Regions from separate parts of the Lysinibacillus sp. KU-BSD001 genome, predicted to be linked through region 3. Evidence: riboswitches for the same ligand, from Rfam matches in the RefSeq annotation. Region 3 holds a riboswitch; each other region holds the start of a gene.
The links. A riboswitch is a leader RNA that binds a small molecule or an ion and turns the genes downstream of it on or off. The one in region 3 is predicted to bind S-adenosylmethionine.

Region 1 (10,309 bases), on a different contig from region 3:
ATTCAGATGGGACAACTAGTCATTATTTCCGTGATTTTCTCGGTTTTGATTACGATTTTACTCGTACCGTTGACGCGAAAAATACCAAAATCGGAGCTTACATCCAAACAGCAAGGGATGTTGGCCATTGCCGTATTTACACTTAGTTTTATTTCGACATTTTTCATGGTTTATGTATCTAAAATTGACTTACAGTGGACGATTTTCTTATATGTATTACCAGCCGTTGCATTAGGTGGGGCGATTTTCTCAGTAGGTTTAGAACAAAAATTGAAGTCTGTCATTGTATTTTTCAGCATCGTTGCTGTTGTGTATTTCTTAAGTGCACCGCTGTTTAATGCAGACGATAAATACAATTCTGCTGAAATGGTAGAGGATGTGGAAATTAAACCGTTTGATGAGACAAAGAAGCCTGCCAGTGTACCACCGCAATTTGTGGAAAATAAAATGAAAAAAGCATTTGGGCAAGTGCCAAATACGAGCTTTTACGAGTTAGGAAATTTACAAATTCAACAAGTAAACGGGGAGTATGTCTATATTGCACCAGTGGAGTTTTCGGGGTTCTTTAAGTGGTTCAATGGTAAAACAACGCCAGGGTATTTTACGATGAGTGCAACAGATTCGAGTGAAAATCCGAAATTTATTGAGCATGAAATGACGTATGTACCGTCTGCTTATTTAAATAAAAATTTAGAGCGTCATATGCGTCTATCCTACCCGACATTGATTTTCTACGGGGAGCCACAGCTTGAAGTGGATGATGAAGGCAAGCCTTATTATATCCGTTCGTACGGCGAATTTATTTCTGCGCGGAATGGCTTTGATGTAAAAGGGATTGTCATGGTCGATGCAATAACAGGCGATATGGAAAAAATCGCATTACCAGATGTACCAGCCTTTATCGATGGCGCGATTTCACCTGAAACAGTGAGCTTACAAAATAGCTACTACGGAAATTATGTACATGGTTTCTGGAATAGTGTTTTCGGTAAAAAAGACGTGAAGTTACCGTCAGATGAAGGAACGGAAGCCAATGTGTCACCCATCTTTAGCGAGGAGGGTGTGATGTATTACTTTACCGATTTTACAAGTCCAAAAGAGGGCGTAGATTCGATGCTTGGTTATTCATTGACGAATGCACGAACTGGGGAAGCGACGTACTATACAGGAAATCTGAAAGAATCGTATATGGATTCACAAGGCGCTCTAGATATTATTGAGAAGAAATTTATTGAAAAAGAGTGGCAAGGTGAAATGCCGATTTTATACAATTTTTACGGTGAGGCGAGCTGGCTATCCGCTGTCCTTGATTCGAATGGTTTCCTGCAAAACTACTTTATCGTATCAGCCGCAAATCCTGAAATTTCAGCATATGCCGCTACACCAAATGAAGCATTAAAGCTGTATAAAGCAGCATTATCACGCAGTGGTAGTACGGTCGATGGCTCGTCTAATGCAGAAGAGGCGACGAAAACAGGGCAAGTGAGCCGTGTGTATAAAGAGCGAGTAGGGGATTTTACACTGGTGACTTTTTTACTGACAACAGGTGAAAACTTTGTTGTCAGCACAGAAGCAGTACCACTTGCGATTTATATCGAGACAGGGGATACAGTGAAAATAGTATACTATGCAACAGGTGAGCAATTCTTACCTGTAAAAACAATGATGATTGATGATTTACCGGGACAATAAAACAAAAGGCGTGGGGAAATTTCCTGCGCCTTTCTCTTTTATTTATATGATTATTGCTCATTTTGCATTTCGATATAGGCATACATTTGTGCTTGGCGCTTGCTGACCATCTCATCTGAATACGGTTTGTATTCGTTGAACAGTTGCTGGATATTTGAAAAGATTTGCCGTTCATTTATAAATAAAGACGAGGACTCTTGTTCGAAAATGTATTCTAAATGAATGAGCTGAATGAGTGCGACTTCAGGACTTTCAAAATTATAGGTAAACTTAATATTCCATAGTGATGTATACGAAATATACTGTTCAGCATAATTCGTTGCGTGTATATATTGGTTTAGGCTAATCTGTTTAGCGATGATTTTATGTAATTGGGCAAGCTCTGTATTAATTTCTACCATCACTTTCAGTAAGGATCTTGCGCCTTGTGGTGAGTGAGTTTTAGATGACGTCCAAACCATAAATATTCCCTCACTTTCTATAGTTACTATTGTAGCAAAGTGGAGATAGGGAACAATGGACAAAAGAATGAGGTTTTCGCTATCAATAATCGAAAACTAAATTTCTTCCCCTTGCTAAAGTCATATTATTCTTTCATATTGGCAGACAATTGTTCAATAATATAATGTAACATTGCTTGTCGACGACGTTCAATATGGTCTTCTTTAAATGGCTTTAATGCTAAAAAAGCTTCTTCCTGCTCTTTTAAAATGGCACGTTCATTTTTAAATTTTTCTACAGGTTCTTGTTCAAAAATGTAGTGTAGGTGGAAGATTTGTAGTAAAGCGACTTCAGGGCTCTCCAAATTAACAACAAACTTTAGATTCCATACAGATGTATGAGAAATGTATTGGTGAATATATTCGGTTGCGAATTTGTATTGTTCTAAATCAATCTGTGGCATAATCGCTTGATGCACTTTTGACAGTGCGATATTAATATCTGCGATACATAAATAGTATTTACGTACACCACGTAAATGCTGCTTCTCCAAAGATTTAGCAACATGTTTATTTGTATACATAAGAAAAGTCCTTTCTACTTAAAAAGTAACGTATTACTATTTTATCAAAACAACTAATAGAAATGAACTGTAAAAAAACAGAGTTAACGGGACTTCTGTCTCTGTTCACTCTGTGGATGTTTATATTATTGCCATGTAAAGCCTTTAGATGCTAAAAATTCTTTCATGTGTGGACGTTTTTGGTCGATTAAGAAATCGGCCATTTGTTTTGTCCAGTTCGCCATTTTTTGGTTGGAAGAGCGAGAAGCGTAGTAAGCTTCCATTGTCGCATCGTACTCATCTAGTAACGTATCGTATTGTACTGTGTTATAGCTATTTTCGTGAAGTACAGCAGCAACTGGTAAACGTGGTTTTGTTTCATTGCGTTTTGTCGGTTGACCAATCGTCATCGCAAATAATGGGAAGACATACTCTGGTAGGTCAAATAGTTCGCTAATTTCAGCCGGGTTTGTACGTGCACCGCCAATATAGCAAATACCGTAACCTTCAGATTCGGCAGCTACAACAAAGTTTTGGGCAAACAACGAAACGTCTGCGACACCCACTAATAGATTTTCTGCCGAGTCTGCTACGATCTCCACCCCATGCTTTTGGCCCGCTACTTGAAGGCGTTTAAAATCGACACAGAATAAAAATGAAGCGCCTGCTGTTTTGAATTGGAAGTCATTTTTCGATAACTCCCCAAGCTTTTGTTTTTTCTCTTCATCTGTTACCCAAATGACGCTATATGCTTGTACAAAATGTGAGCTCGCTGCCATTTGTGCTGTTTCAATTAATTCAATGACCTTTTCACGTGAAATCTCTTCGCCTGTATATTTGCGTACAGAGGAATGGCTACGTAAAAGTGCTTGTGTTGAATTCATCGGAAACTCCCCCTTATGTAAAAAATCGGGCTTAAAGGAAACCCATTAAGCCCATCTTATAATATTTTATGATAGTAAGCCAATCCATTTCCAATAAGTCGCACTAAATAGTAGGACAAGTAAATAGCCGAAGATTGTTAAAGGAATACCAGATTTTAAGAAATCTTTCGTTGTAAATGCACCAGTCCCATAAGCTAACATATTTTGTGGTGCACTAATTGGTAGTAAGAAGCCGAAGCTAATGACGAATTGTTGTATTAATACGAACCCAACTTGGTCTATATCTAATGTAATGGTTGTTGCTAACGCAATAAATACTGGAATGAGTGCGGATGCTAAGCTTGTGGCACTCGCAAAACCAAGATGAATGAGAATATTAAAGGCGGTTACTAGCGCAATTGTGGCTAAAATCGGCATCGAATTAAGGCCAAGTGAACCAAAGACTGCATCCGATAACCATTGAGCCCCTTGTGTAGTTAATAATACAGTACCAAGTGCAATCCCTACAGCGAATACAATAATTGTTCCCCACGGAATAAGTTTTTCAACTTGCTCCCAAGTGTATACCCCTATTTTCGGTGCTAATAATAGAGCGATGGCGACAATTGTGACAGTCGTTGTATCAAACGGATGGACGATCCCTTCCGTTGCCCATAAAAATAATAGTGCTATGGAGATCATGATTAAACGAATTTCTTCTCCTTTTAACGGTCCAAGGTCTGCTAATTGTTTTTTAATGACTTCTTTCCCGCCATCAATCTGGTCCGTTTCTGGCTTAATTAACATATTCATAATGAAAAACAGTGCAATGGACATAAGGATGGAGAAGGGGGCAGCATACAAGAACCAAGCGCCCCATGAAATATCGATGCCAAATTGTTCTTGGATAAATCCAATGGCCACCATATTTTGAGCAGCTCCGGTTTTAATCCCGATATTCCAAATCGAAACGGCTTGTACGGCCGTAATGACAAGTAATGCACCAAGGCGTGAATTTTTCTCTAGACCGAATGCTGCCACCATGCCGAGTAAAATCGGGACAACAGCCCCTGCACGAGCAGTGGCACTTGGTACGAAGAAGGCTAAAATGATGGATACTAAAATCGCCCCAAAAACAATGGCTTTTGTTTTTGTTCCAAGAAGAGATAAAACCCATAACGCCAACCGTTTATGTAAGTTTGTTGCCTGCATAGCAGCAGCTAAAAATAGGGCGGCTGCCACAAGCGCGACAGCGGAGCTACTAAAGCCACCAAGGGCAAGCTTTAAAGCATCTTTTGTGCCTAATACTACAGTTGGGTCTGCGATGGATGGCGCAAAGCCAAGTAAAAGGGCGATTAATCCAATAATCATCGCAGAGCTGACGGGATAAGAAACGGCTTCTGTTACCCATAAAATAACAGCCAATGCTAAAATGGCAAGTCCACGTTGCCCTGCTATAGGTAACTCCCCGTTGTTCGGTAACAACGTAATCATAATTAGTGCTGCAAATGCAAGTCCAATCCAGAGCGGTTTTAAATTCCGTTTGTTTGTTTCTTTCGGTTCTATGACCACGGTTTGTACAGAAGGTGTTGATTTTGAAGCTGGTAATTTTCCCATCATGCCACACTCCTTTTAATAGATGTTTATAATACTTAACAACTGACATCAGGCTGTTAAGTATTATATTAGAAATGTATTTAACTTCTTTAGGCATCATTTTAATGCTGACTTTACAATGCCTATACATTCCTAATTGTTATGTTGATTATAACGTTTCTATATGAATATACTGTTAAAAATTAGTTAATTAATAGTTTTGTAGGAGAGTATAAAACAATAATTTCAGAAAATTTTAAATTAATAGTTGACGAATCGGATTTAATTGTTTTATACTGTGAAACAACAGATGGAACATGAATCATATACTCTTATCGAGAGAGGCGGAGGGACTAGGCCCTGTGATGCCCAGCAACCAGTAACAACTTACTAAGGTGCTAATTCCTACAGATTCGAATCGGGATCTGAAAGATAAGGGGAGGAAAACTTGCTCATTCGCAGCCCTCTTCTTATTTTGAGAAGAGGGCTTTTTGTACTCATTTGTATAAAAAGCAACTTCCAAATTAAGAGGGGTTACGTTTTCGAAATCCTCCTCAACCGATTATCCATCGATTATATTTTAGGAGGAATTTACTCATGTCACAAAAACCAGAAACGTTATTATTACACGGCGGTCAAAAGCCAGACCCTGTCACAGGCGCAATCGCTGTACCTATTTACCGCACAACGGCATATGCCTTTAAAGACACTGCTCATGCGCAACGTCTTTTCGCTTTAGAAGAGGCAGGAAACATTTATTCACGTATTATGAACCCAACAGTTGGCGTATTTGAAGAACGTATTGCTTTAATTGAAAAAGGGACAGCTGCAGTAGGGCTTTCATCTGGTTCCGCTGCGATTGCATTCTCAATTTTAAATATTGCAGGTACAGGAGATAACATTGTAGCAGCAGGTTCGCTTTACGGCGGCACATACAATTTATTCGCGAACACACTGCCTCGCTACGGCATTACAACGACATTCGTAGACGAAAGTGATCCAGAAAACTTCCGTAAAGCTATTAATGAAAACACAAAAGCATTATATGCAGAAACAGTAGGGAATCCGTCTTTAAATATTTTAGATATCGAAGCAGTAGCAAATATTGCACATGAGCATGGCTTACCATTAATCATTGACAATACATTCCCATCGCCATATGGCTCAAATCCGATTGACTTTGGTGCCGATGTTGTGGTCCATTCCGCTACAAAATGGATTGGTGGTCACGGTACGACAATTGGTGGCGTAGTCGTCGATGCAGGGAAATTTGACTGGACGCAAGGTCGCTTCCCAGGATTTACAGAACCAGACACAAGCTACCACGGCTTACGCTATGGTATTGATGTACCAAATGCAGCATTCGCAACAAAATTACGTGTGCAATTATTACGTGATTTCGGGCCGACATTATCAGCAGACGCTGCCTTTAACTTCATTCAAGGGCTAGAAACGCTTCATTTGCGTGTGGCTCGTCACAATGAAAATGCAACAAAAGTAGGGGAGTACTTAAAGAACCACCCATTCGTGGAAAAAGTAAATTACCCAGGCTTTGAAGACTTCCCATCACATGATGCGGCGAAGAAATATTTAAAGCATGGTTACGGCTCGATGCTTACATTTGAATTAAAAGGCGGTCGTGATGCAGGTCGCGAATTCATCGATAGTGTAGAACTACTATCGCACGTAGCAAACGTTGGAGATGCACGTTCATTAGTGATTCACCCAGCGTCTACTACACATCAACAATTATCAGCAGAGCAATTACAAGTAGCGGGTGTATCAGAGGGACTCATTCGTCTTTCAATCGGCTTAGAAAATGTAGAAGATATCATTGCTGACTTAGACCAAGCTTTAGCCAAATCACAAGCTCAAGCAGGTGCACAAGTTTAAAATATAACCATTAGTTCTAAATAAATAGCCTCATGCGGCAAAGGGAGGTGGTGACACTCGTATCATTTCACGAGGAAGCCACCTTTACTTCAAAATTTAAAACCTAGTAATTTTATAAACATTATTGACAATTGAGTTTCGGTGTATTAATATAAGGTTAAAGATAAAACCAACTAAAATTGTAGGAAAAGGAGTGTTGAAAATGGGCAATGTTTACAGTGCGCAAAACGTCGCAGCATATGTTGTATACGAATTAAATGAAGTACATGCTTTCGTAAATCAAATTTCAATCCAATATTTATTAGAGCGTGTCGATGCGATGTGGAAAAAAGCGTTCGGACATAGCGCATTTTCAGAAGCTACACACGACCTTGAAACAACGGGCTATATTGTAAAGGAAGTATACGATGCATATCAGGAGTACGGAACAAATCATATTAGTTTGCCAGCAAAGGAATGGTTTTTAAAGTTTGGTGAATTCCAGCTTGTCCATCGTACATACGGAGTACCGCCATTTACGAAAAAAGAAGAGATTATCGTAAAGAAAGTACTAGATCGTTATCGCCATTCTTATGCAGATGTTGCCGTGTAGTGTATAAAATATATGCTTTTGAAAAGTCCCCTTACTTTTCAAAGCTTTAAAGAAAGCATCCAGAATCTAGGATGCTTTTTCTATTTATTTATAGAAGAAACTTTAATTGTGTCGGAATTTTGAAAGGTTTACGACAATGTCAGGTGTTTGTGTACATTTTAAAAAAACAATTGTTCATCTAGAGAAGATTTTTCTTGTTTTCATATAGGATATACGATAAAATTTTCCTATGTTAAATTTTTAGAATAATTTGTTTATATAGATTTCTTACGGATTTTGGAGGAGACATTTATGGCAGTAATCAAGGCGGCCATCTTAGGTTTTGGCACAGTAGGTCAGGGGATTTACCATATTTTAAATGAAAAGCGTGAAGAACTACGTGAAAAGCTAGGCGTAGAACTAGAAGTAGCGAAAATTGTAGTGCGTGATACGTCAAGAGAACGTGTACCAGGAACGCAGCATTTATTAACAGATAATATTGATGATGTATTCGCAGAAAAAGGGATGCAAGTTGTATTCGAGGCAATCGTGAATGAAGAACCTGCATTCTCTTATTTACAACGTGCGATTGAACATAAATGCCATGTCATTACGGCAAATAAAGTGATGTTTGCCAAGCGTGGGATAGAACTACAAGAGCTAGCGAAAAAGAACGGTGTATTCGTAGGCTATGAGGCAACGGTTGCAGGTGGCGTACCTATTATTAAAACAATGAAAAATATTTTACTAGTGAACGATGTAAGCCGTATTCAAGGCATTTTAAATGGGACGACGAACTATATGTTAACAAAAATGCGTCAAGAAGGTTGGAGCTACGATCAAGCATTAGCAGAAGCACAGCGCCTAGGCTATGCAGAAGCAGATCCATTTAATGACGTATCAGGTCAGGACGCATTTAAAAAATTAATGATCCTATCCGATCTGGCATTTGGGGAACAGCCAGCGTGGTCAGAGGTAGAAGTCATTGGTATTGATACATTAACACTGGATGATATTAAAGCCGCAAATGAAAAAGGTTTACGTTATCGCCACGTGGCAGAGGTTGAGAAAAATGCAGAGGGTCAAATTATTGGAAAAGTAGCACCGATGCTCGTAAATGCAGAACATCCATTATTCCCAATTGATGATGTATTCAATGCGGTGTCGATGGAGACAAATTATATCGGGACGTTAACGGTAACAGGCCCAGGTGCAGGGATGTATCCAACAGCTTCCGTTATGGTGGAAGATTATGCCGAAATTATTGGTAAACGTGCTGGATTTGTTGTATCGATTTAATTTACAGCGCCTTCCGTTATAGGAGGGCGTTTTTTGTGTGAAAAGTGTAAGTTGTCAAACAGGCTAACTTGCGTGATTTTGTAAAAAGTGAGGAATGAGCATAAAAAAAGCCAAAAGGGATACTTTAATAAATGGAGGTGAGCCTTTTGGCAAAAGAAAAAAAGAAGAAAAATGGATTAGATCGTGAAGAATACGGGTATGGTTTGGATATTAGTGCCGATGACTTAGGTGTCATTGGACAAAATAATCAAGCGAAAAAACAAAATGATAATGAAAATAAAGACAAGCCAGAAAATAAAAATAATCCTTCTATTTTAAATGAATAACATTGTACAAGTACTGCAGATTGAACATAGCTGTAGTACTTTTTTTTGGTATTCAAAACGAGAAAGATCCCGCCTACGCAGGATCTTTTTTACGTATAGGTTTAGTTAATCTTCGTCTTTCACATCAATATCTTCTGGAATCGGTGTATTACGCCAAATTTCAATTTCTTGTTTGATCCGTTCAAGTTGTTCGTGGTACGTGTCAAATTGGCGGCTGTTTACTAAAAACTGCTCACCGTCATGTACGGCTTTAATGCGGCCATTGTAAATGTATTGTAAGATTTGATACTCGGGCATCCCAATATCTTTGGCGGTTTCCTCGACTGTTTTGTACATTTGGATGACCTCCGTTTTTAATTTAATTATACCACGGCTAGTTTATATTGAATTTATATTCGTCCGCTATGATGTAAAACGTAGTATTTTCCATAGAGGAGGAAATGAAGTGAATAAGCTATTACATCCCATTACAGATTGGGTTGCTACAAAGCGTGGTATGTGGACGACCATTATCGTCTGGTTAGTATTAATGGTAGGGCTAAGTGCAGGCCCGAAGCTAGGGGACTATAAAGTATCAAACTTTCAATCGCTGCCGGACGAGGCGGAAGCGATTATTGCTGAGCAAAAATCAGAGGCATTATTCCCAAATGATCAAGGGACACCAGGGATACTTGTTTTTCATAATGAAAACGGGGAAGTGAATGTAGATGAAGTGAAGCAAATTTTGAATGCGATACTTGCGGAAAATATTGAAGGTGTCGATACGATCATTGATATTTCTACATTACCCCCGCAAGCATTAGCAGGTTTTACGTCAGAAGACAAATCAACTATGATTGTCCCAATGAATTTACAGGCAGGTCTTGGCAATGCAGAGTATGCTGAAATTAATGATCATGCTTCTACGATTGGAAATGACGTCGCAAAAGAGTTACAGACAGATTTTTATATTACAGGTCCAGCTGGGATTGCTGGTGATACAATTAAACTATTTGAAGCGGCAGACTTCAAATTACTATTTGCGACAATCATTATTATTTTAGTACTACTAATTGTAATTTATCGA
Region 2 (10,309 bases), on a different contig from region 3:
AGGTAGCTGAACGAGAACATATTTCAGAAGCAGCAGACTATCTTCACGTAGCACAGTCAGCGATTAGCCGACAAATCGCAAATTTAGAAGATGAACTAGGAACACCGCTTTTCGAACGAATTGGGCGCAATGTTAAATTAACACCAATCGGTAAAATTTTTTTAGAACATGCAATTACCGCGTTGAAGGCAATTGACTTTGCTGCAAAGCAAGTGGAAGAATACTTAGATCCAGCAAAAGGAACAATCAAAATCGGTTTCCCGACAAGTTTAGCAAGTTATGTATTGCCAACAGTCATTTCTGCCTTTAAAAAGGAATATCCCGATGTATCTTTTCATTTGCGACAAGGTTCGTATAAATTTTTAATCGAGGCTGTCAAAAATCGAGAATTAAATTTAGCTTTTTTAGGTCCGCTTCCGCCAAAAGATGAAGCGATTACGCCAACCATTCTGTTTAGTGAGAATATCCATGCACTATTACCAGCAAATCACCCCCTTGCCAAAAACGAGCGTCTTAACTTAGTAGATTTACGTAACGAAAATTTTGTTTTATTCCCAGAAGGGTATATTTTGCATAAAGTAGCTGTGGAAGCATGTAAATCAGCCGGTTTTGTCCCAAAGATTACATCTGAAGGAGAAGATATGGACGCATTAAAAGGGTTAGTGGCAGCAGGTATCGGCGTGACGTTATTACCTGAAAGCTCCTTATCTGACTCGACACCACGCTTTACCGTAAAAGTCCCAATCGCATTACCTGTAATCCGTCGAACAGTTGGTGTCATTTCCCCAACGAACCGAGAACTCGCTCCATCTGAACAAGTATTTCTACAATTTGTTACAAACTTCTTCTCTCGTTTAACACAATTTCAATAATGACGTACGTAGGGTGATTTCCTAGGAAATATTAGCGAACTGCGCTTAGAAAAACGCAATTTACGACAAAAAATCCCGAGGTTTTGATATTAACCTCGGGATAAATCATTTTATTATTCAGATACAGGTACGACTGCGCCGCCCCACTCTTCAAGAATGAATTCTTGAATTGGTTCAGAACGTAGTACTTCTACTAAGCGAGCAATTGCTTCACTGTCTTTGTCTTCGCTACGAACTGCGATGACGTTTACATATGGAGACTCAGAACCTTCGATTGCGATTGAATCTTCAAGTGGATTGATCCCAGCATCGATTGCAAAGTTAGAGTTGATAACTACTGCATCTCCTTCACCTTCTTCATAGTATGTTACTAATAATTCAGGTGCAGAGCTTGCATCAATTACTAATTTTTTCGGATTGTCTACAATATCATCGATCGTTGCAGCTGTTTTGTCGATATCCTCTTTTAATGTGATTAATCCTTGTGCTTCTAATAATTGAAGAATACGACCTTGGTCAGATACTGAGTTTGAGATGATAATTGTAGCTCCATCTGGTAGCTCGTCTAATGATTTATATTTTTGAGAGTAGATACCGATTGGCTCAATATGAATCCCACCAGCATTTACGAAATCATAGCCCTTTTCTGCGATTTCAAGCTCTAAATAAGGGATATGTTGGAAATAGTTCGCATCAAGATCACCTGACTCTAAATCTTGGTTTGGCATAATATAGTCTTGATATGGCTTAATCTCTAAATCGATACCCTCTTCTTCTAAAATCGGCTCTGCTTCTTTTAAAATTAATTCATGTAAACCATTTGAAGCACCAACAACAATTTTTGTATCTTCTGCTGTTTCCCCAGCATCATTTGTTGCTGTATCATTTGTTGGTTTTTCGTCATCAGAACCGCAAGCTCCTAATGCAAGTGCTAATGATGGTACTGCTAATAATGATAAATACTTTTTCATGTGTTGAAACCCCTTTTCTTTATCTTATATGTCTTTTTATAAAAACGGCTGTTGCCGATACTACCTTATCGCTTGTCTGTACGTGCTGTAATCGCATCGCCAATCCATTGAATCACAAATACAATTACTAAAATAATAATCGTTGACATCAACACTACGTCATCACGACTACGCTGGAACCCTTCGATAAACGCCAAGTTCCCTAAACCGCCTGCTCCGATAATCCCTGCCATCGCTGTGTAACCAACAAGCGCAACAGCTGTTACGGTAATCCCTGAAATCAGTGCTGGTAAACTTTCTGGAATAAGCACTTTAACAATAATCGTGGATGTTTTAGCCCCCATTGAACGAGCTGCTTCAATAACGCCTTTGTCGATTTCACGTAACGCAATTAATACCATACGTGCGTAAAATGGTGCAGCCCCAATGATTAATGCAGGGAGCGCTGCGTTCGTGCCACGAATTGTGCCAACTAAAAACTTCGTAAATGGAATTAATAAAATAATCAAGACGATAAACGGAATCGAACGGAAAATATTCACCAATGACCCCGTTAAAAAATGAACGATTTTATTTGCCCACATTTGATTCGGACTCGTTAAAAATAATAAAACCCCAATGGCTAACCCTAAAATAAGCGTAATAACTGTTGAAATGGCTGTCATGTAAATCGTTTGGTATGTTGCCTCATACATCGTTTCCCATTTTACATTCGGAAATAATTGACTAAGCATGTTCAATCACCTCCGTCTGAATCTCATGCTGCGATAATATGTTTAGTGCTTGTTGCACTTGCTCTTCTGTGCCATCAATATGCACAACCAATGTCCCGTATGGACCACTTGTTGTATGTGAAATCGAACCATGTACAATATTCACATCGACGCCGTATTCTTTAATGACTTGCGAAATGACCGGCTGTTCGGTTGCTTGTCCTACAAATGTCACTTTCACAAGCTTCCCTGTAGGGTAGTTGGCTAAAATTTGCTCAATCGATTCTTTTGTTTCATTTGTACCGGACACTTGTGAAACGAATTTTTTTGTAATTGGGGCTTGTGGGTTTTGGAAGACGTTTAATACTTCGCCAGCCTCTACTACCTTTCCAGCTTCCATGACAGCGACACGATGACAAATTTTGCGGATAACATGCATTTCGTGTGTAATCAATACAATCGTTAAACCAAGTCGCTTATTAATATCTAATAACAGCTCTAAAATCGAATCCGTTGTTTCTGGGTCAAGTGCAGATGTCGCCTCATCACAAAGCAATACTTCCGGATTGTTGGCAAGCGCTCGTGCAATGCCGACACGTTGCTTTTGACCACCTGATAGTTGTGAAGGGTACGCTTTGTCACGCCCTGCAAGACCAACTAAATCGATTAACTCTGCCACACGCTTTGCGCGCTCATCCTTTGGTACACCTGCAATTTCTAATGGGAACGCAATATTTTCTTCCACTGTACGCGACCATAGAAGATTAAAATGTTGGAAAATCATGCTAATCTTTTGACGCGCTGCACGTAGCTTATTGCCTGAAATCGCCGAAATTTCTTCACCATTCACCACTACCGAACCTGTTGTTGGCTTTTCTAAACCATTCAACAGGCGAATCATCGTACTTTTACCAGCACCACTATAGCCAATAATGCCGTATATTTCGCCTTTCTCAATCGCTAAGTTTACATTGTCAACAGCTTTTAGTTCACCATTTTTGGTCTTGTAAACCTTTGTTATATTACTTAACTCAATCATAATAAACTCCTTCTACATGAAAAAACCTTCCTACTAATATAGACAAGCAGAAAGGTTTTCGCACAATTTATACGTTAACCGCTCTCTCATCTTTCAAAGCAAAACTTTGAGTGACTTGGCACCTTTTCACAATTGTGATGGTTGCCGGGCTTCATAGGGCACTTCCCTCCACCGCTCTTTATAAGAGTAACGTTATAAAATTTATTTTATGCATGTAAATGTACCATGACTATTAATTGTCCGTCAATTGTTTTTTAACATTTCATACAAATTTAGTACGGATTGAAATGCGTACACTTTTTGGACAATTTTACCGTTTTTAACGATTACTAAACACGGCACACTTTCAATTTCATAGTCATATGCTAGGTCTTCCATATAATTTAAATTTGCTTTACCAAGGGGTAATGTGGGCAGTAACTCTTCCACCACATTTAACATTTTAGATGCAACAGCACATGTACCGCACATCGGTGTATATAAATAAAAAGCGGCCATCTCTTTTTCGTTTATGATTTGCTGCCACTGTTCTTTTGTCCAGTCTTCCATCTGCTCATCCTATTTCACTTTGAATTTAGCCGCTTGTAAAATATCACGCACGACACTACTTGGTGCCTCGGCTACACCATTAAATGGCACAGGTAATTCAAGTTGCACAGCCTCGCTATATGTTCGGCGCATAATTTTTCTTAAATAATCCCCTGATTTATCGCGATCAAAAAAGGTAAATAGCTCAATATCTTCGTATGGTTCAAGTAAATCGATTAATGCTTCTTCGTCGATTGTGCCATTTGTACACAAAATCAATACTTGCTCAGCAAGAAGGGGTGTGATTTTTAATTTATCAGAGCGACCCTCTACGATTATACACTTTTCAATCATTCAATTCTCCCCCTACGTCGAAAAAAACGCCAAAATCCATACTAGATTCAGGCGCTTCTTTGTATTATTCAGAAATAAACTCTTCGTATGCTTCTGCAGTTAATAATTCTTCCACTTCTGCTTCATTTGAAAGTTCAACCACAATCATCCAAGCATTTTCGTATGGAGATTCATTAACGAATTCTGGGTTATCTGATAATTCGTCGTTTGCTTCTACTACTGTACCAGATACTGGTGAATATAATTCAGAAACTGTTTTTACTGACTCTACACTACCGAACGGTTCGTTAATTGTTACTGTATCGCCTACTTCTGGTAGCTCAACGAATACAATATCACCAAGTTCGTTTTGTGCAAAATCCGTAATACCAACGCGTACTTTATTGCCTTCGATTTTTACCCATTCGTGTTCTTTTGTGTAGCGTAAATCTTTAGGAATACTCATGAAAATCCCTCCAACAAAATGTATAAATCTCTTTCAGTTTGACATATTTCAGTAGTAAAAACAAGGTTGTAATCAGCCTATTTCCACGTTTCTGAGAAGTCAGACTCCTTGAAACCAAGCGTAACTTTTTCACCATCTGTCACAACTGGACGTTTAATTAACATCCCATCAGATGCAAGCAAAGCTAATTGCTCTTCTTCGGACATATTTGCTAATTTATCCTTTAAGCCTAGTTCTTTATACTTGTTCCCTGAAGTATTGAAAAACTTCTTTAGTGGAAGGCCACTTTTCTTATAGAGTTCTGTTAATTGTTGCTGTGTTGGCGTTTGTTCAACAATGTGTATAGATTCGTAAGCGACATTGTTTTCTTCTAGCCATTTTTGTGCCTTTTTACATGTCGTACATTTTGGATATTGAATAAATTTTAATGGCATGTATGTAGCTCCTTTTATTGTTATCTTCTCTTCTATTGTATAAGATTTCCTAGCCGAATGCTAAAAAAAGAACTAAACGACATGCCTCGCTCCAGTAAATGAAGCGTCCCCCGCTCTATTATCATATTCATATGTAGCAAAGAGCGACAAAACGAATTGTAAACTGTTCAAATCAATAAAAATCCGGATGTTTTTAGCATCCGGATTTTATACCTTACACTACGTACTTTTCAGCTTCAATCAGTTTTGCTGCTGCTTCGCGTTTTTTCGGAATTAAGTTGTAAGGGCTATTGCGTGTTAATTTACGAAGAGCTGACAACATCATACGACCATTGTCGCCTTCTACTGAAGCAAGTAATGTATCTTTTGCTTCTGCTTCAATAATGGCAAACGCTTCTTGACAGAAGATTTGTGTGTAAAGGATTTTTTGCGCTGCTTTTTCTACACCTTCGCGTTCAATTGCCTTTTGCGTACGTATAACTGCTGATTCCATCGCGTATAACTGGTTCGCAATGTTTGCAATGTTTACAAGTAGCTCTTGCTCTTGATCTAATTTTGCACCGAACGCCTGCGCTGCTGTACCTGCTGCAAGAATTGCGATTTTCTTCGCGTTCTTCACAAGATATTTTTCTTGTGCTAACGGCGCATCTTCAAGCTCTTCTGGCATCATCATGAGCAGTTCACTTTGTAGGTTTTGCGCTACTTGAAGAAGCGGTAACTCACCTTTTAACGCTTTCTTCATAAATGTACCCGGTACGATCATGCGGTTAATTTCATTTGTCCCCTCGAAAATACGATTTATACGTGAATCACGGTAAATACGTTCTACTTCATATTCAGCCATGAAACCATAACCGCCGTGTAATTGTACTGCTTCGTCCGCGATATAATCCAATGTTTCAGTGCCAAACACTTTGGCGATTGAACATTCGATTGCATACTCAGCGACAGCTGCTGCAATGGCTACACCATTTTTTTGCTCTTCTTCTGATAGTTGGTTAAGCGTATCTTCGAAGTACCCTACTGTACGATAATTTAATGACTCAGACGCATATAAATGTGCTGCCATTGTCGCTAATTTTTCTTTCGTTAAGTTGAAGCTAGAAATTGGCGTTTTGAATTGTTGGCGTTGGTTCGTATATTGAATAGCAAGCTCCAGTGCACGCTTCGCTCCACCAACAGTACCTATACCAAGCTTATAACGACCGATGTTTAAAATGTTAAATGCAATGACGTGACCACGACCGACTTCACCAAGTAAATTTTCTACCGGCACTTGTGCATCTTCTAAAATTAATGTACGAGTAGAGGATGATTTAATGCCCATCTTCTTCTCTTCCGCGCCGACAGAAACGCCTGGGAACGCTCTTTCTACGATAAAGGCAGTGAATTTTTCCCCATCGATTTTAGCGTACACAACGAATACATCTGCAAAGCCTGCGTTTGTAATCCATTGTTTTTCACCATTTAATACATAGTGTGTTCCTGCTTCATTTAACTTCGCAGTTGTTTTTGCACCTAATGCATCTGAACCTGAACCTGGTTCTGTTAGGGCATACGCAGCAATTAACTCACCAGAAGCTAATTTCGGAAGGTATTTTGATTTTTGCTCTTCGTTACCGAATAATACGATTGGTAAAGAACCGATTCCTACATGTGCACCGTGCGTAATAGAGAAACCACCAGCGACAGACATTTTTTCAGCGATTAACGCTGAAGAAATTTTGTCTAGACCTAGACCCTCATATTCTTCTGGCACATCGGCAGCGAGTAGTCCTAATTCCCCTGCTGTTTTTAATAAACGTACCGAATGCTCAAACTCATGATTTTCTAAGTTTTCCACTACTGGTAACACTTCATTTTGTACATAATCAGTCGTTGTTTGCGCAATCATTTTTTGCTCATCCGTGAAATCCTCTGGTGTAATAACACGATTGATATCTACGTCCTCGATTAAAAAGCCGCCGCCTTTAATGATGTTTGTTGTTAATTTCATACCCATTTCCCCCTCATAGTCAATTCATTTTCCTACCATTATAAAAAAGCAAAAACTGAATAGTTATTCATAATTTGTGTATAGAAAAGCTCGGAAAGTTTACTCGGAGGCAAAGAGAATAAACTTTCCAAAAGCTGTTTCTAGAAATTAAAGGACTTCAAATACACCAGCTGCACCCATACCGCCACCGATACACATTGTGACAACGCCGTATTTCTTATTTTGACGTTTTAATTCGTGAAGCAGTTTTAGTGTCAGAATCGCTCCTGTTGCACCAAGTGGGTGACCAAGCGCAATCGCACCACCATTTACATTCACTTTATCGATATCAATTCCTAAGTGGCGTACAACTTGGATAGACTGTGAAGCAAATGCTTCATTGATTTCCCACAGGTCAATTTGATCTTGTGTAAGACCAGCAATTTTTAACGCTCTCGGTATCGCCTCAATTGGTCCGATTCCCATTACTTCTGGTGGTACACCGCCAACAGCAAATCCTAAAAATTTCGCCATTGGTTTTAATCCTTGCGACTCTGCTTCTTCACGGTCCATTACAAGCACTGCTGCTGCACCGTCAGAAGTTTGTGAAGCATTTCCTGCTGTTACAGACCCTTTAACATTGAATGCTGGGCGAAGTTTCCCTAATCCTTCAACGGTTGTATTCGAACGTACCCCTTCATCTGTATCAAACGTAAAGGTACGTGTTGCAGGTTTATGATCTTTACCAACGAAGTGTTGTGTGACTTCAATCGGTACGATTTCATCTTTGAATTTACCTTCTTTAATCGCTTTTTCAGCCAGCTCATGTGAACGTACAGCAAAAGCATCTTGGTCTTCACGGCTTACTTCATAGCGACGTGCTACTTCCTCTGCTGTATGTCCCATGCCCATATAGTACTGAGGTGCTGTTTCTGCTAATGTTGGATTTAAACGCACTGTATTACCCGTCATTGGAATCATACTCATCGATTCTGTACCACCTGCGATAATCGCTTTTGAATGGCCTAACATAACACGTTCTGCTGCATATGCAATGGATTGTAACCCTGATGAACAGAAGCGATTTACTGTAATAGCTGGTGTCGTATCAGGTAGCCCTGCTAACGCGCCGACTAAACGCGCTACATTCATCCCTTGCTCTGCTTCAGGCATGGCACAGCCCATAATTAAATCATCAATCGGACCTTCATAGCCTGCTCGTCTTAATGTTTCCTTTACAACAATGCTACCGAAATCATCTGGACGCATTGTTGCAAGTGAACCTTTTTTCGCTTTCCCAATAGGCGTTCGTGCACCTGCTACAATTACGGCTTCACGCATAATGATGTCTCCCCCTTGTTTAGCTTCATGCTATTCATCATTTTCTATTAAACTCGTAGATTAATTACGAAGCGGTTTCCCCTTCACAAGCATATGCTGCATACGTTGCTGTGTTTTCGGTTGCTGTACTAACTCCAAGAATGCTTGCTTTTCTAAGTGTAAAATATACTCTTCCTCAACCTCTGTTCCATATGGTACTAAACCACCTGCAAGAACAAATGCTAATTTTTTCGCAATCGATAAATCGTATTCGCTAATATAGCCTGAATCGAACATTCCCTGCGCCCCTAGCAGTAATGTTGCATAGCCTGATGCCCCAACCACTTTCACTTTCTTCTTCACTGGTGGCTTGTATCCTGCATCATAAAGGGCGATTGCTGCTTGTTTCGCATCATAGATTAAGTGATCTGGGTTAACCGATACGCCGTCTGCAAAATCTAAGAAGTTATTTTCGCGTGCTTCTTCACCAGATGTTGACACCTTTGCCATCGCAATCGTCTCAAACACTTTATTGACTACTGCTTGTAAATCGATATCTACACCATTTGGTAAACCTTTTAGGAACTTTTCATAAAGTCCCAAGTTCCCTGCACCACCTGGAATGACACCAACTCCTGCCTCTACTAAGCCGATATACGTCTCTGCTGAAGCTTGAATATGTGCTGCCGGTAAGCAAACTTCTGCTCCACCACCAAGCGTCATTTGGAACGGTGCTGCTACAACTGGTTTTGAGGCGTACTTAATACGACGCATTGCTTTTTGGAATGCCCCAATGACAAAATCAAGTTCAAAAACATTATCATCTTGCGCTTCCATTAAGATCATGCCAAGGTTGGCCCCTACACAGAAGTTTTTGCCTTGGTTACCAATAACAAGCCCTTTATACGCTGCGTTGTTTTCCAATTCATCAATGGCCGTATTTAACATTTGAATAATGTCTAAGCCAATGGCATTTGATTGTGAATGGAACTCTAATAAAAGAACACCGTCTTGTAAGTCTATTAAGCTAGCGCCAGCATTCGATTTAATGACACCATGCTTTTTCTTATAACGTTTTAAATCAATCGCTTTCTCGTTTACTGGTACTTTTACATAGTCAGTACCGTTGTAGTAAGCTAGCTCATTATCAACTTCTGAATAGAATGTTTCCAAGCCTTTGTCGAGTAAGCCTTGAACAAACGCTGGAATTTCGCGTCCTTCTTCTTTCATTTTGTCAACAGATTGTTTGACGCCGATTGCATCCCACATTTCGAATGGACCTTGCGCCCAACCGAAGCCCCATTTCAGTGCATTATCAATCGCAACAATATCATCCGCAATTTCACCTGTAAGCTGCGCTGAGTAAATTAATGTTGGTGCAAAAATATTCCATAAAAGTTCGCCAGTACGGTCTTTTGCGTACACTAATGTCTTCACTTTATTGGCAAGACCACGTGCTTGTTTCACCATTTCAATAGAAGGCGTTTTTAGCTTTTTCACTGGCTCATATTCAAATGTATCTAAATTTAACTCTTTAATCTCTTTTCCTTGTTTTAAGAAGAAGCCTTGACCTGATTTCGCGCCAAGCCAACCATTTTCAATCATTTTCTTTAATGTTGGATCTTCAGCAAACACCGCCTGTTCTTCACCTGTTGTAT
Region 3 (10,309 bases):
GCAACCACGCATTCTATCATACGCTGAGGATGACGGTGTAGTTTTTCCATTAAAATTGTAGTCATTATCTGCATCAATAAATCATGTGCAGCGACAAAATTTTCTGCTGTCAAATTGATTCGACTATTGTACTCCCCTATTTTTATTCGCGTCACGATATAATGCTGATCGACTTCCGCTTCTAAAAATTGATCGATATATTGTTCGATTTTCTCTCTCAGACGATCGACTGTGGCGTGTTGCGCAATCAGTTGATTAAATATATGTTCAGATTGTATTCTTCCGTAAAATTTATCGATTATTTCCTTTTTAAAAGGAGCTAATATATTCGCTGATTGTTTTACCCTATTAAGCGTTTCTTGGTCAACACCTAAGAACGATAAGCGCTCCTTCGCTCGCTCCCCCACTTTAGGTAAGTCTGTTTCTGAAGCATTTACATATTGATCCCATTTGTTAGATTTATTTATGAAGAAGACCATTTTTCCCCACCTTTACATAATATTATTTTTTTACTTGCATACATACATTCCATTTCGTATTTCTATTCGGTTAGTAGACTTGAAGTTGTTCTGGAATTAGGTATTTTTAACTATAAATAATTAGAAGTTCCAAGGGTCTTTTCGTATAGTAATAAGGAGTGCAAAAAAACCAACATAATCCCCTATAGTAGCGATATGAAGGTGTTTCACTACTAGCTTACATCCATTCAATCACCTACATAAAACGGTGTTCATCACTTCAACCATTTTACTCTATTATAGTTATATATAACTAAAAATCAACATTTATTCTTATTTTTATAAAAATTAAAGAGGATAAAGAATCAATGTATGAGGTTTTCATTTAGGAATATAGATTTTTAATGAGATAACATCTTTTCTATCAGCGTGATTTTTTTAGTGGAATGTTTGATAAAGGGGTTTGCTCGTTGATTGAAATGTATTTCCAATAGGGGTAAATGCGGATTGATAACGCTAAGAAATATAAACCATTTTATGCATATTAAAAGGCAAGCCATAATCGTGTATATATCGATGTATCCAGTATTTGCGCTTCCTACATAAAAAGCTGTATAAATAATGTTCATAGGAAAAGCCACGAAACCGTTGATTTCACAAGGATTCGTAGCTTTTTTGGTGTAGTTCCAAACTTTGATTTCGGAACGTTATCTTGTATGGATTTGTATAAACATATAAGTTTTTCTGAATTAATTAAATTGAATTTTGTTGCATTCAAAAGAGTAATTGTTTGTAAGTTCGTTGTTAATGTCTAAAGTAGGTACCCCATTATTTTGATAGCATTTGTTTGTCAAAGAATTGATTTCCTTGTTATTGATATAACTAGCAGAAGCTACCAATATAGAACTGGTAAATATAATTCCTGTAAATACTAATGTAAAGGAAAGAATCAGTTTACTATTTTTCAACATAGTCACCCCCGTTTATAAAAGTATAACTGAATTTGCAAATATAAAGTTACCAAAGCGTCGTTGGGAATATTTTTTTTACTTACCGTTGTAAATCCGCATAAATCTGACGGACTCCATTTACATCTTTGATATTCCATAGCTAAAAATACAAAGTAATAAACTGATAATACTTCATTGTGTAATCTGACTTATTTCATAATAAAAGGTTGCGTTTCCCGATTGTTGAACACAAGTTAAACAATACTATTTCCAAAGCGTCGTTCGGGGATATTTCTTTACTTCCCGTTATAAATCCACATAAATCTGACGCCCCACCAATATAGCGTGTTGAAGAATAAAGTCTTTATTTTGGGAATTAGCAGAAAAAAGCGGTTTCCCCCCTTCTTTCGCTATAATAATGTGTGGCATCTTAGAATCATTTGTACAACAGAGAAATAGAGGGATACGATGGAAAGACATATTTATTGGCGCAGTGCATTTTTTTTACTGGGGATACTTCTATTATCATTTGGCATAACATTAACGATTAAAGCGAAATCGCTGGGGGTTGGCTCTTGGGATGTACTCCATATCGGGCTGGCAGATACGTTCGGTTTAACGATTGGGACATGGTCGATTATCATTGGTTTAATCATTTTAACGATTGACTCCGTGTTTATGAAACGATTACCGAAAATCGGGACATTTTTAGATATGTTTTTAGCTGGTATTTTCATTGATATTTTCAATGCCATGTTACCGACGCTAAACGGGTTCTTCCCGCAATTAATTGCTTTTTGTATCGGTCTATTACTGCTTGGCTTCGGTTGTGGCATGTATATTGTAGCAAACTTAGGGATTGGCCCACGTGATGCATTAATGTTACTCCTCTCACATAAGCTTGGCTGGAGTGTCGGTCGAGCTCGTACGACGATGGAAATCATAGTAGCGATTACAGGCTTCTTACTTGGTGGTCCGATTGGAATCGGCACGATCATTATGTCTTTTGGACTCGGTCCGATTGTGCAATGGGCACTGAAAGTAAACGAAAAGTTATTTTACGCTGCAACTGGTACGGAAAGCTCTGTTTATAACTAATTAGTTAAACTAGGTGAAAATCTACATCCCCTGTTATAATGCAAACAGAGGAGTTGAAAAGATGATTACGATTACAACAACAACAGCTTATGAGCAGTTAGAGGACCAATTACTGGACGATGAAGATTTTTATGAGGAAGTAGTAGCGGAAGGAACCGCTGAAAGCTTTTTACTTACTTGCTCTGTTGGTATCGATGATGACGGCGAGTACATCACGTGGAATTTATTTTACGAGGATGGATTTAGTGAATCCGATACGATCCCCCTTCATAAATGTAAATTTGATCTGTTTGATAAGGACGCACTAACAGCAGAGATGAAAAATCAGTTCCGTAAATTGCTGATGAAAGCAGCAAACAATGGCGAAGCAGACGCTGCACCTGCCCAAGCTTTACTTACAAAACTAATATAAAAAGAAGGTAGCCTCAAAAGTGAGTGCTACCTTCTTTTATTGTTCACGGGAGAAAAAGTGGCGGAATTTATAAAATGCAAATGCAGACGCCACAACAAAAACGGCAAATGCAACTGGGAAAATAATTAAAAATGAAGTTGTCATATGTATCCCCCTTCTGTACTACTTGAGTATAGCATAGATTGTATCGTTTTTTTGAAATAGCCAGAACCTCTTTGAAAGAGAGAGACTGCTCGCCTCCCTCTTTAGCTCAAGCTCCTCCCAACTTTTCAGTCATGACCGCGGCTATACCTTGTCCTCGGACAGCTCCCCCCGTCATTCTCCCAGCGATCAATGTCTAAGGAATCATCCAAGCTGTCAGGCATTCTTCCTTGACGAAGAGACAAAACTGTGCTCACTACCGAAATATTCATCATCCTTTTTAAAAATTTTTCATGCTTATCTCTATATTATGAAATGAATATGTTTCAGTTCATTCGATAAGATATATTAATGCACTTGCATTAATAACCCGTAATTTTCTTTATACACCTTCTTTGATATGTTAAGGAAAAGAAAGGGGTATTGTTATGCGAATTTTTGATGCACATTTTCATATTATTGATTTTGACTTTCCGATTACCGAAAACCAAGGCTATTTGCCTCCTAGTTATGTTGTTGAAGATTATCAGGATGAAACAGCTCATTTCAATGTATTAGGTGGCGCTATTGTGTCGGGTTCATTCCAAGGATTTGACCAACAGTATTTATTAGCAGCGCTCCAAAAAATGGGGCCCACATTTTGCGGCGTCACACAATTACCTTTTTCAGTGACGGATCAAGAAATACTTCATTTACATGCAAACGGTGTAAAGGCATTACGCTTCAACATTAAAAGAGGCGGTTCAGAAGACTTATCGAAGTTGGATTACTTCGCTAGAAGGGTTTATGATTTAGTAGGGTGGCATAGTGAACTTTATATGGATGCAAAAGAGTTACCTGAAATTGCAACAACGATTGAAACATTACCGGCCATATCAATCGACCATTTAGGATTATCGGAAGAAGGACTGCCACATTTACTAAAGCTAGTGGATAAAGGGGTGTACGTCAAAGCTACTGGTTTTGGTCGCGTAGACTTAAATGTCACGAATGCCTTAAAATCGATTTATGAAGTGAATCCAGATGCGCTGATGTTCGGGACAGATTTACCCTCTACACGAGCAAAAAGACCTTTTGAGTATTCAGATATTGAACTAATCCAACAGCTATTCGATGAACAAGCTACCGATAAAATTTTATACTCCAATGCGGTTAAATGGTATTTTGATTAAAGTGCAGATTCCTTCTACTAAACGTAAAAAACCGCATGACGAGTAATTCCCAATCATGCGGTTTGTGTTAAATATGAAACTCAATATTTTCTTCAACGAAGTCCCATTTGTACGGTGTTTCTTGGTATACGTAGTAGTTAAGCCAATTGTAGAACAGTAAGTGTGAGTGTGCACGCCATGTGTTTTTAGGCTCTTTTAGTGGATCGTTCTCCGGGAAATAATTCACCGGCATCTCAACATTATCGTCCTTGGCGATGTCGCGTACATATTCATCGCGTAATGTCGTTGCATCGTACTCTAAGTGACCTGTAATCATAATGTGTTTATTATCTTTAGATTGGACAATAAATACACCCGCATCATCAGAATAGCTTAACAGTTTTAAATCACTATGATTACGCACTTCATCAATCGAAACAGATGTATGGCGGGAATGTGGTGCTACGTATTCGTCGCTAAACCCACGCACTAAGTCAACCGTTAAGTCTGTAATAACATGTGAATACACACCTGAGCATTTTTTCGGTAGCTCAAATTTCCCGATCCCAAAGTGATGATACAAGGCTGCTTGTGCTCCCCAACAAATGTACATAATCGATGTCACATTGACTTTCGCCCAGTTCATAATCGTTGCGATTTCCTGCCAATAAATAACTTCTTCAAATTCCATCCGTTCTACAGGTGCACCTGTAATGATCATGCCATCAAATCGACGATGTTTCACCTCATCAAATGTTTTATAAAAAAGCTGTAAATGCGATTTCGATACATTTTTTGATTCATATGTCGCTGTATTTAAAAATGTCACATTCACTTGAAGTGGTGTATTTCCTAGTAAACGTAGTAATTGCAATTCTGTTTTCTCTTTTTCTGGCATTAAATTGCAAACTAAAATGTTTAGTGGTCGAATTTGTTGCGTGCGGGCGCGGTCTTCCTCCATGATGAAGATTTTCTCTTCTCGTAGTAAATCTCCAGCTGGTAATTTTTTCGGTATGTTAATCGGCATACTCGTATCCCCCATTTCTATGAAATTAGAAAAAACATATCTACACTACAATAGGTATAGATGATGTCCTTTCTTAAAACTTTCCTATCGACGCAAAAAACCTCTCATTCCAGCAAATAAGAATGAGAGGGTATTAGACGCTCGCTCTTATCTTTCAAGGAAAGTCCTTGCTGGAAGTAGCACCTTTCTAGTATGACTAGAGGTTGCTGAAGCTTCATCGGGCCATGTCCCTCTGCTTCTCTTGATAAGATTATTAAATTAGATAAATTGTATCACGCGAATTAGAATATTTCAACAATTCAATCAAAAATTTCTCGTAGGCATGTAAACGAGTGTTTCCGCTCTTCATTATCAAAAATAGAGGCGCTAAACATGATTTCATCTACGCCTGTTTCTTCAATAAACAACTTTAACTGCTTGGCTACCGTTTCTTTACTACCAATATATGTGTATTGTCGTTGTTGCATCACTGCGTCACGTTCAAAAGGTGACCAAATCGCATCCATATTTTCCACTGGTGGCTTCAATAGCTGATGGTCGCGTCGAATAATAGATAAAAAGAATTGATAGAAAGTTGTCGCTAAGTAGTGTGCTTCTTCATCAGTATCCGCTACAATCGCATTGACACATGCTAGTACATACGGTTTTTCACAATATTCACTCGGTGTAAATTGCTCCCGATAAAGCTTGATGGCCCGTGTCAAGAAATCTGGTGCAAAATGAGAAGCAAATGCATATGGCAAGCCACGTCGAGCAGCGAGCTCCGCACTGAACAGACTAGACCCTAAAATCCACATCGGAATATTGTCACCAAAACCTGGGTAAGCGCAAATTGTATCTGTCTCTTTAGCGTCACTTAAATAATGCTGTAGTTCCAGTAAATTTTCTTCAAAATCCTCCCCAGCTATATTCCGACGAAGTGCTCGAGCGGTAAACGGATCCGTTCCAGGTGCGCGACCAAGACCTAAGTCGATACGTCCTGGATACATCGCATTTAATGTACCAAACTGTTCTGCTACGATAAGCGGTACATGGTTTGGTAGCATTACACCACCTGAGCCGACACGGATATGCTTTGTTGCTTCTGCAATATAGCCAATCCCTACCGCTGTAGCGGAGCTTGCGATAGCGCGGCTGTTATGATGCTCCGCTAGCCAATAACGGTTGTAACCTAACGCATCTACATGCTGTGCCAAATCACGCGCCCTTATAAAGGCTTCATGTGCCGTTTGTCCTTCTAGTACAGGTACTAAATCTAATACCGAAATAGGCAGCTTTAGTTTTTCCATGTCCTCACCCTTTTTCTCGCTCAATTTCTTTCCGTTTTTTCGTTACAAATAACATGAGCCAGCCGATGACACCCGCAAAAACAAGATAAAAAATAGATTTCGGTAAACTTTCATCCCAATAATTTACCGCTTGTAAAAGGCTGACAACAATTAAGCCAATCCCCACTATATTATGTATCAAAGAACCCGCTTTCAGTTCTACTCAGCTCCTTTCTAGTATTTCTATTGTTACGGATTTTAAATACGATAGCAACTAAAAAAGCCATCCCCACTTAAGAGAATGGCCTATTTCATCATTCTAAAATTTTCACGGTGACGGTGCGCCGTCCCCAACTATACGCTTTATCCTTTGTTGGCATAAAGACATCGATTTTATTGCCTTTAATCGCACCACCTGTATCCCCTGCAACCGCTTCACCGTAGCCTTCCACCCACACTTTTGTCCCAAGTGGAATGACCTTTGGATCAACTGCAATGACTTTCGCATCGGGATTTTTCTTCAAATTAATACCTGTACTAGTAACGCCTGAACAGCCACGACAACTGGCCGTAAATGCTGTTGCTGTTACCTCCAATGTTTTCACTTCTTTTTCATCCTGTACATCTGTTTTAGCTGTTGTATTTGATTTCGATTCTTCAGAAATCGTTAGTACTTCATCTACTCTGATTATATCGCTCGATAAATTATTTAAAGATTTTAGTGTGTTTACTGTTGTGTCGTATTTTTTTGCTAAACCGTATAACGTATCGCCCTTTTGTACTTTGTGTGTTGCCGCATCAGCCGATGTTACAAACAATGTCATACTTAAAAGTAAGACCCCTAGTAAAGACAAGATACTTTGTTTGCGCATGAATTACCTCCACTATGATTAAAGTTTTTCCATACAATATAATCTTAACCATTTTAGATTTCATGCTTGTTACAAATCAAAGCTGTTTCCGTTACAGAAATATTACTGAAAACAAACAAAAATGCCCGTTTGTAACGAAACGGACATCAAAATGTTAGGTTATTTTTGCATAAATTTGGTTAACTCTTCATAACGCTTCATTGTTTGTTCGTAACCCATTTGATACGTTTTACGCATGATAGTAATATCTTTTTCAAAACTATTTAGCGCATAATCAGGTCGAAATATAAATGCTTGTCCCGTTGCTTCGAGTGACTCCACATATTCTAAAGTCGCATTATACCGTTCTGCCCGATGTGCCATTGCTTGAGCTAGCGCTGGATACTTCCGAGCAAATAATTTCATCACCCATTTACTTTTACGATCCATTTCTTTCCGGTAGCCTTTAGGTCGCGTAAGCACGAAAATATGCTTATTGAAACCATGCTCCTCTGCTCGCTTCACAGGAATCGGGTCAGCTAAACCGCCATCATAATACGGCACATCATTCAATTTGATCTCTGGAAATAAAATCGGAAGTGCACATGTTGCCCGTAACATCGTACACTGTGTATCCATTGTCAGTGCGTCCATGTACTCCACTTCTCCTGTGTAAGCATTTGTGACCCCAAACTCAAGCTGACCATCAAAAGTACGATACGTCTCCCAATCAAATAGATCGAGCTGATTAGGTAACACATTATACGCAAAATCGAGCCCAAAATAACTACGCTCTTTCAGGAAATTACCAATGCCCATATAGCGCTTATCATGTCTATACGTAGAAAGAACGCGTAATGTACGCTCCTTTTGCTCCGCTACGTAGGAACAGGCGTTAATCGCACCTGCTGAAATGGCAACGATGTATGGCAATTTCATTTTTTCATCGATAAACGCATCGAGTACACCTGCTGTAAATAATGTTCGAAATGTCCCGCCCTCTAAAATAAGGCTTGCATCTTGTACTTGAGACACAAAAGTCACCTTCTATCCTATTAGTTTCTTATAGTGCGAAAATAATTGTACTAGTGCCGCAAAATCTTTTTCAAATGTTGGCTGAATAATACTTAATTGGACAAGCCCTCGCTGTTTTAAGTAACGACTCGCACCGTGCAAAGCAAAATCATTTAACTGTGTACACGTATAAAAATCTTCCATCTCTACAAATGTAACGATAATTGGATAGTGCCATGTTTGCAAGCCGGAGTGCTTATAAATCGGAGAAGTAAGCACTGATTCAAGACGATTTTGTAATGCTTCAAAACGGGCTGGATATTGTTCAAGTGCTGCAAATGTATTTACTAATAAGTATGCTGGAACTGTAAACGGCATTTTTTCATGGTACGTAGAAAGGTTGACATAGCAAGGGATATGATCGCTAGCAATAGGCGCTTCATTATAAAAGACAAAGGCAAGACCGCTCAGTGCACCAATTGCCTTCCCACTCACAGCTGTTGCACAAAAGACATCCTGTAATGAGAACGGATGTGTACCAAAGGAGCTGATGCAATCCACACAAAGCTTTACATCGTATTTTTGGCAAAGTAAAGTGAGCTCATTGAAAGGATTTAATGTGCCAGTAGATGTTTCGCCGTGTACAAAGGCAAGCCATTTTATATCATGTTCTTTTATAATGTGCTCAAGTTCTTCAAGATTAAATGCCTCTCCCCACTTGTAGCATTTCTCCGTAAAGGACAGCTGCCAGTTCCTCGCCTGTTGCATTAATCTTTCACCAAATTCCCCGTTGCTCAGCACAAGTCCTGGCTCATTCGGACAAGTTGCTTTTACAGCGCCTAGCATCACCTCGTTTGCTGCGGTTCCTGAACCAACAATTGTTGCTACAAACCGGCTATCGGCAAGCGCTAATAGCTGTCGTTGGACATTTTGATATAACATTGTCGCATCCATACTACGATGTGATAGTTCCGTGTGGGAAATAGCCGTCGTTTGTTTCACAGGACCAGGGTAAAATGTTTTCAACTCTTTTAACATACGGTGGCGGAATGTATGAATCGCCTCCTTTGTCAGTACCATTGGCAAGTACTGTGCTTCTTTTGGTCCAACAGTGGGTGCAAATTGTGTAAAGCCAATTTGCTTATACATTTTTTCTTCCCGTGTAGTGCCTGAAATCACACAAGCAGAAAAATCTTGCTCGTAAAAGTAGGCATACAGTGCTTTAAACAACTTGAGCATGACGCGACCGTTGCGATGCTCTTTTTTGACAGCCAGTAACCGTAACTCACATAGATGACGACAAAGTTCTTTTGGTAAATGGTGCTCTACAGGCCCTATTTTTTCATCGAGCGAAAATGGGCGGATAGCACGAAAGGCAACCATTCCTACAAGCTCTGCTTCTTTGTAAACAATGATGTATGTATTTTCATGATGAAAGCGATCGACAAGGCGGTGTGTATCATTTTCCTTGTGCTGCGGAATTTCCTCAACGAACGTTTCGTAATTCAACCTAGCGATTTGCTCAAATTCTTTTTCTGTTGTCGCGATTTTTGTCCAGTACATATTATTTCACTCTTTCTATTAGGTTGTGACGGTGCTCAAATGTCAGTAATGCCAATATCGCAACGAGTATAAAAAGGTCAAATTTTCCCGTTGCTACTATATAGATGCTATATGTCATAAAACCAATTACCATGCTAATCGTTAAACTTTTTGTAAACGGTAATGAAACAACAAAACCAGCGATTAGCGCTAACAGGAGAATCGGTGAAAAGGTAAGTAAAGCACCAATACCCGTCGCAATTCCCTTTCCCCCTTTAAACTTTAACCAAAACGGGTATAGATGACCGAGTACAACAAACAACATCCCCGCTGTAATCCATACATCTTCAAAACCGAGATAGCGTCCTAAACATACAACGAGAACCCCTTTTAATCC

Region 1: linked by a shared signal. The riboswitch ahead of AAGS61_RS20185 (O-acetylhomoserine aminocarboxypropyltransferase/cysteine synthase family protein) and the one ahead of metA (homoserine O-acetyltransferase MetA) in region 3 are both predicted to bind S-adenosylmethionine.
Region 2: linked by a shared signal. The riboswitch ahead of AAGS61_RS14520 (methionine ABC transporter ATP-binding protein) and the one ahead of metA (homoserine O-acetyltransferase MetA) in region 3 are both predicted to bind S-adenosylmethionine.

What each region holds. Positions count from the first base shown of each region.
Region 1 is NZ_JBDQZI010000024.1:16,015-26,323, forward strand. Features, by position in the region: gene AAGS61_RS20160 (hypothetical protein) at 7-1,692, shown strand; gene AAGS61_RS20165 (hypothetical protein) at 1,743-2,153, opposite strand; gene AAGS61_RS20170 (hypothetical protein) at 2,279-2,716, opposite strand; gene nfsA (oxygen-insensitive NADPH nitroreductase) at 2,842-3,579, opposite strand; gene AAGS61_RS20180 (SLC13 family permease) at 3,646-5,175, opposite strand; SAM riboswitch class I at 5,484-5,593, shown strand; gene AAGS61_RS20185 (O-acetylhomoserine aminocarboxypropyltransferase/cysteine synthase family protein) at 5,752-7,047, shown strand; gene AAGS61_RS20190 (hypothetical protein) at 7,250-7,639, shown strand; gene AAGS61_RS20195 (homoserine dehydrogenase) at 7,931-8,917, shown strand; gene AAGS61_RS20200 (hypothetical protein) at 9,055-9,243, shown strand; gene AAGS61_RS20205 (DNA-binding protein) at 9,349-9,579, opposite strand; gene AAGS61_RS20210 (MMPL family transporter) at 9,689-10,309, shown strand, end outside.
Region 2 is NZ_JBDQZI010000010.1:75,319-85,627, forward strand. Features, by position in the region: gene AAGS61_RS14505 (LysR family transcriptional regulator) at 1-872, shown strand, start outside; gene AAGS61_RS14510 (MetQ/NlpA family ABC transporter substrate-binding protein) at 986-1,843, opposite strand; gene AAGS61_RS14515 (methionine ABC transporter permease) at 1,909-2,577, opposite strand; gene AAGS61_RS14520 (methionine ABC transporter ATP-binding protein) at 2,570-3,595, opposite strand; SAM riboswitch class I at 3,679-3,782, opposite strand; gene AAGS61_RS14525 (thioredoxin family protein) at 3,839-4,144, opposite strand; gene AAGS61_RS14530 (hypothetical protein) at 4,154-4,477, opposite strand; gene gcvH (glycine cleavage system protein GcvH) at 4,542-4,922, opposite strand; gene AAGS61_RS14540 (arsenate reductase family protein) at 5,000-5,356, opposite strand; gene AAGS61_RS14545 (acyl-CoA dehydrogenase family protein) at 5,571-7,352, opposite strand; gene AAGS61_RS14550 (acetyl-CoA C-acetyltransferase) at 7,500-8,672, opposite strand; gene AAGS61_RS14555 (3-hydroxyacyl-CoA dehydrogenase/enoyl-CoA hydratase family protein) at 8,733-10,309, opposite strand, start outside.
Region 3 is NZ_JBDQZI010000005.1:144,354-154,662, reverse strand. Features, by position in the region: gene AAGS61_RS09835 (methyl-accepting chemotaxis protein) at 1-479, opposite strand, end outside; gene AAGS61_RS09830 (YczE/YyaS/YitT family protein) at 1,877-2,506, shown strand; gene AAGS61_RS09825 (hypothetical protein) at 2,568-2,918, shown strand; gene AAGS61_RS09820 (amidohydrolase family protein) at 3,488-4,231, shown strand; gene metA (homoserine O-acetyltransferase MetA) at 4,299-5,237, opposite strand; SAM riboswitch class I at 5,382-5,488, opposite strand; gene AAGS61_RS09810 (LLM class flavin-dependent oxidoreductase) at 5,537-6,526, opposite strand; gene AAGS61_RS09805 (hypothetical protein) at 6,531-6,707, opposite strand; gene AAGS61_RS09800 (3D domain-containing protein) at 6,820-7,377, opposite strand; gene AAGS61_RS09795 (patatin-like phospholipase family protein) at 7,537-8,391, opposite strand; gene AAGS61_RS09790 (aminotransferase class V-fold PLP-dependent enzyme) at 8,404-9,933, opposite strand; gene AAGS61_RS09785 (glycerol-3-phosphate acyltransferase) at 9,935-10,309, opposite strand, start outside.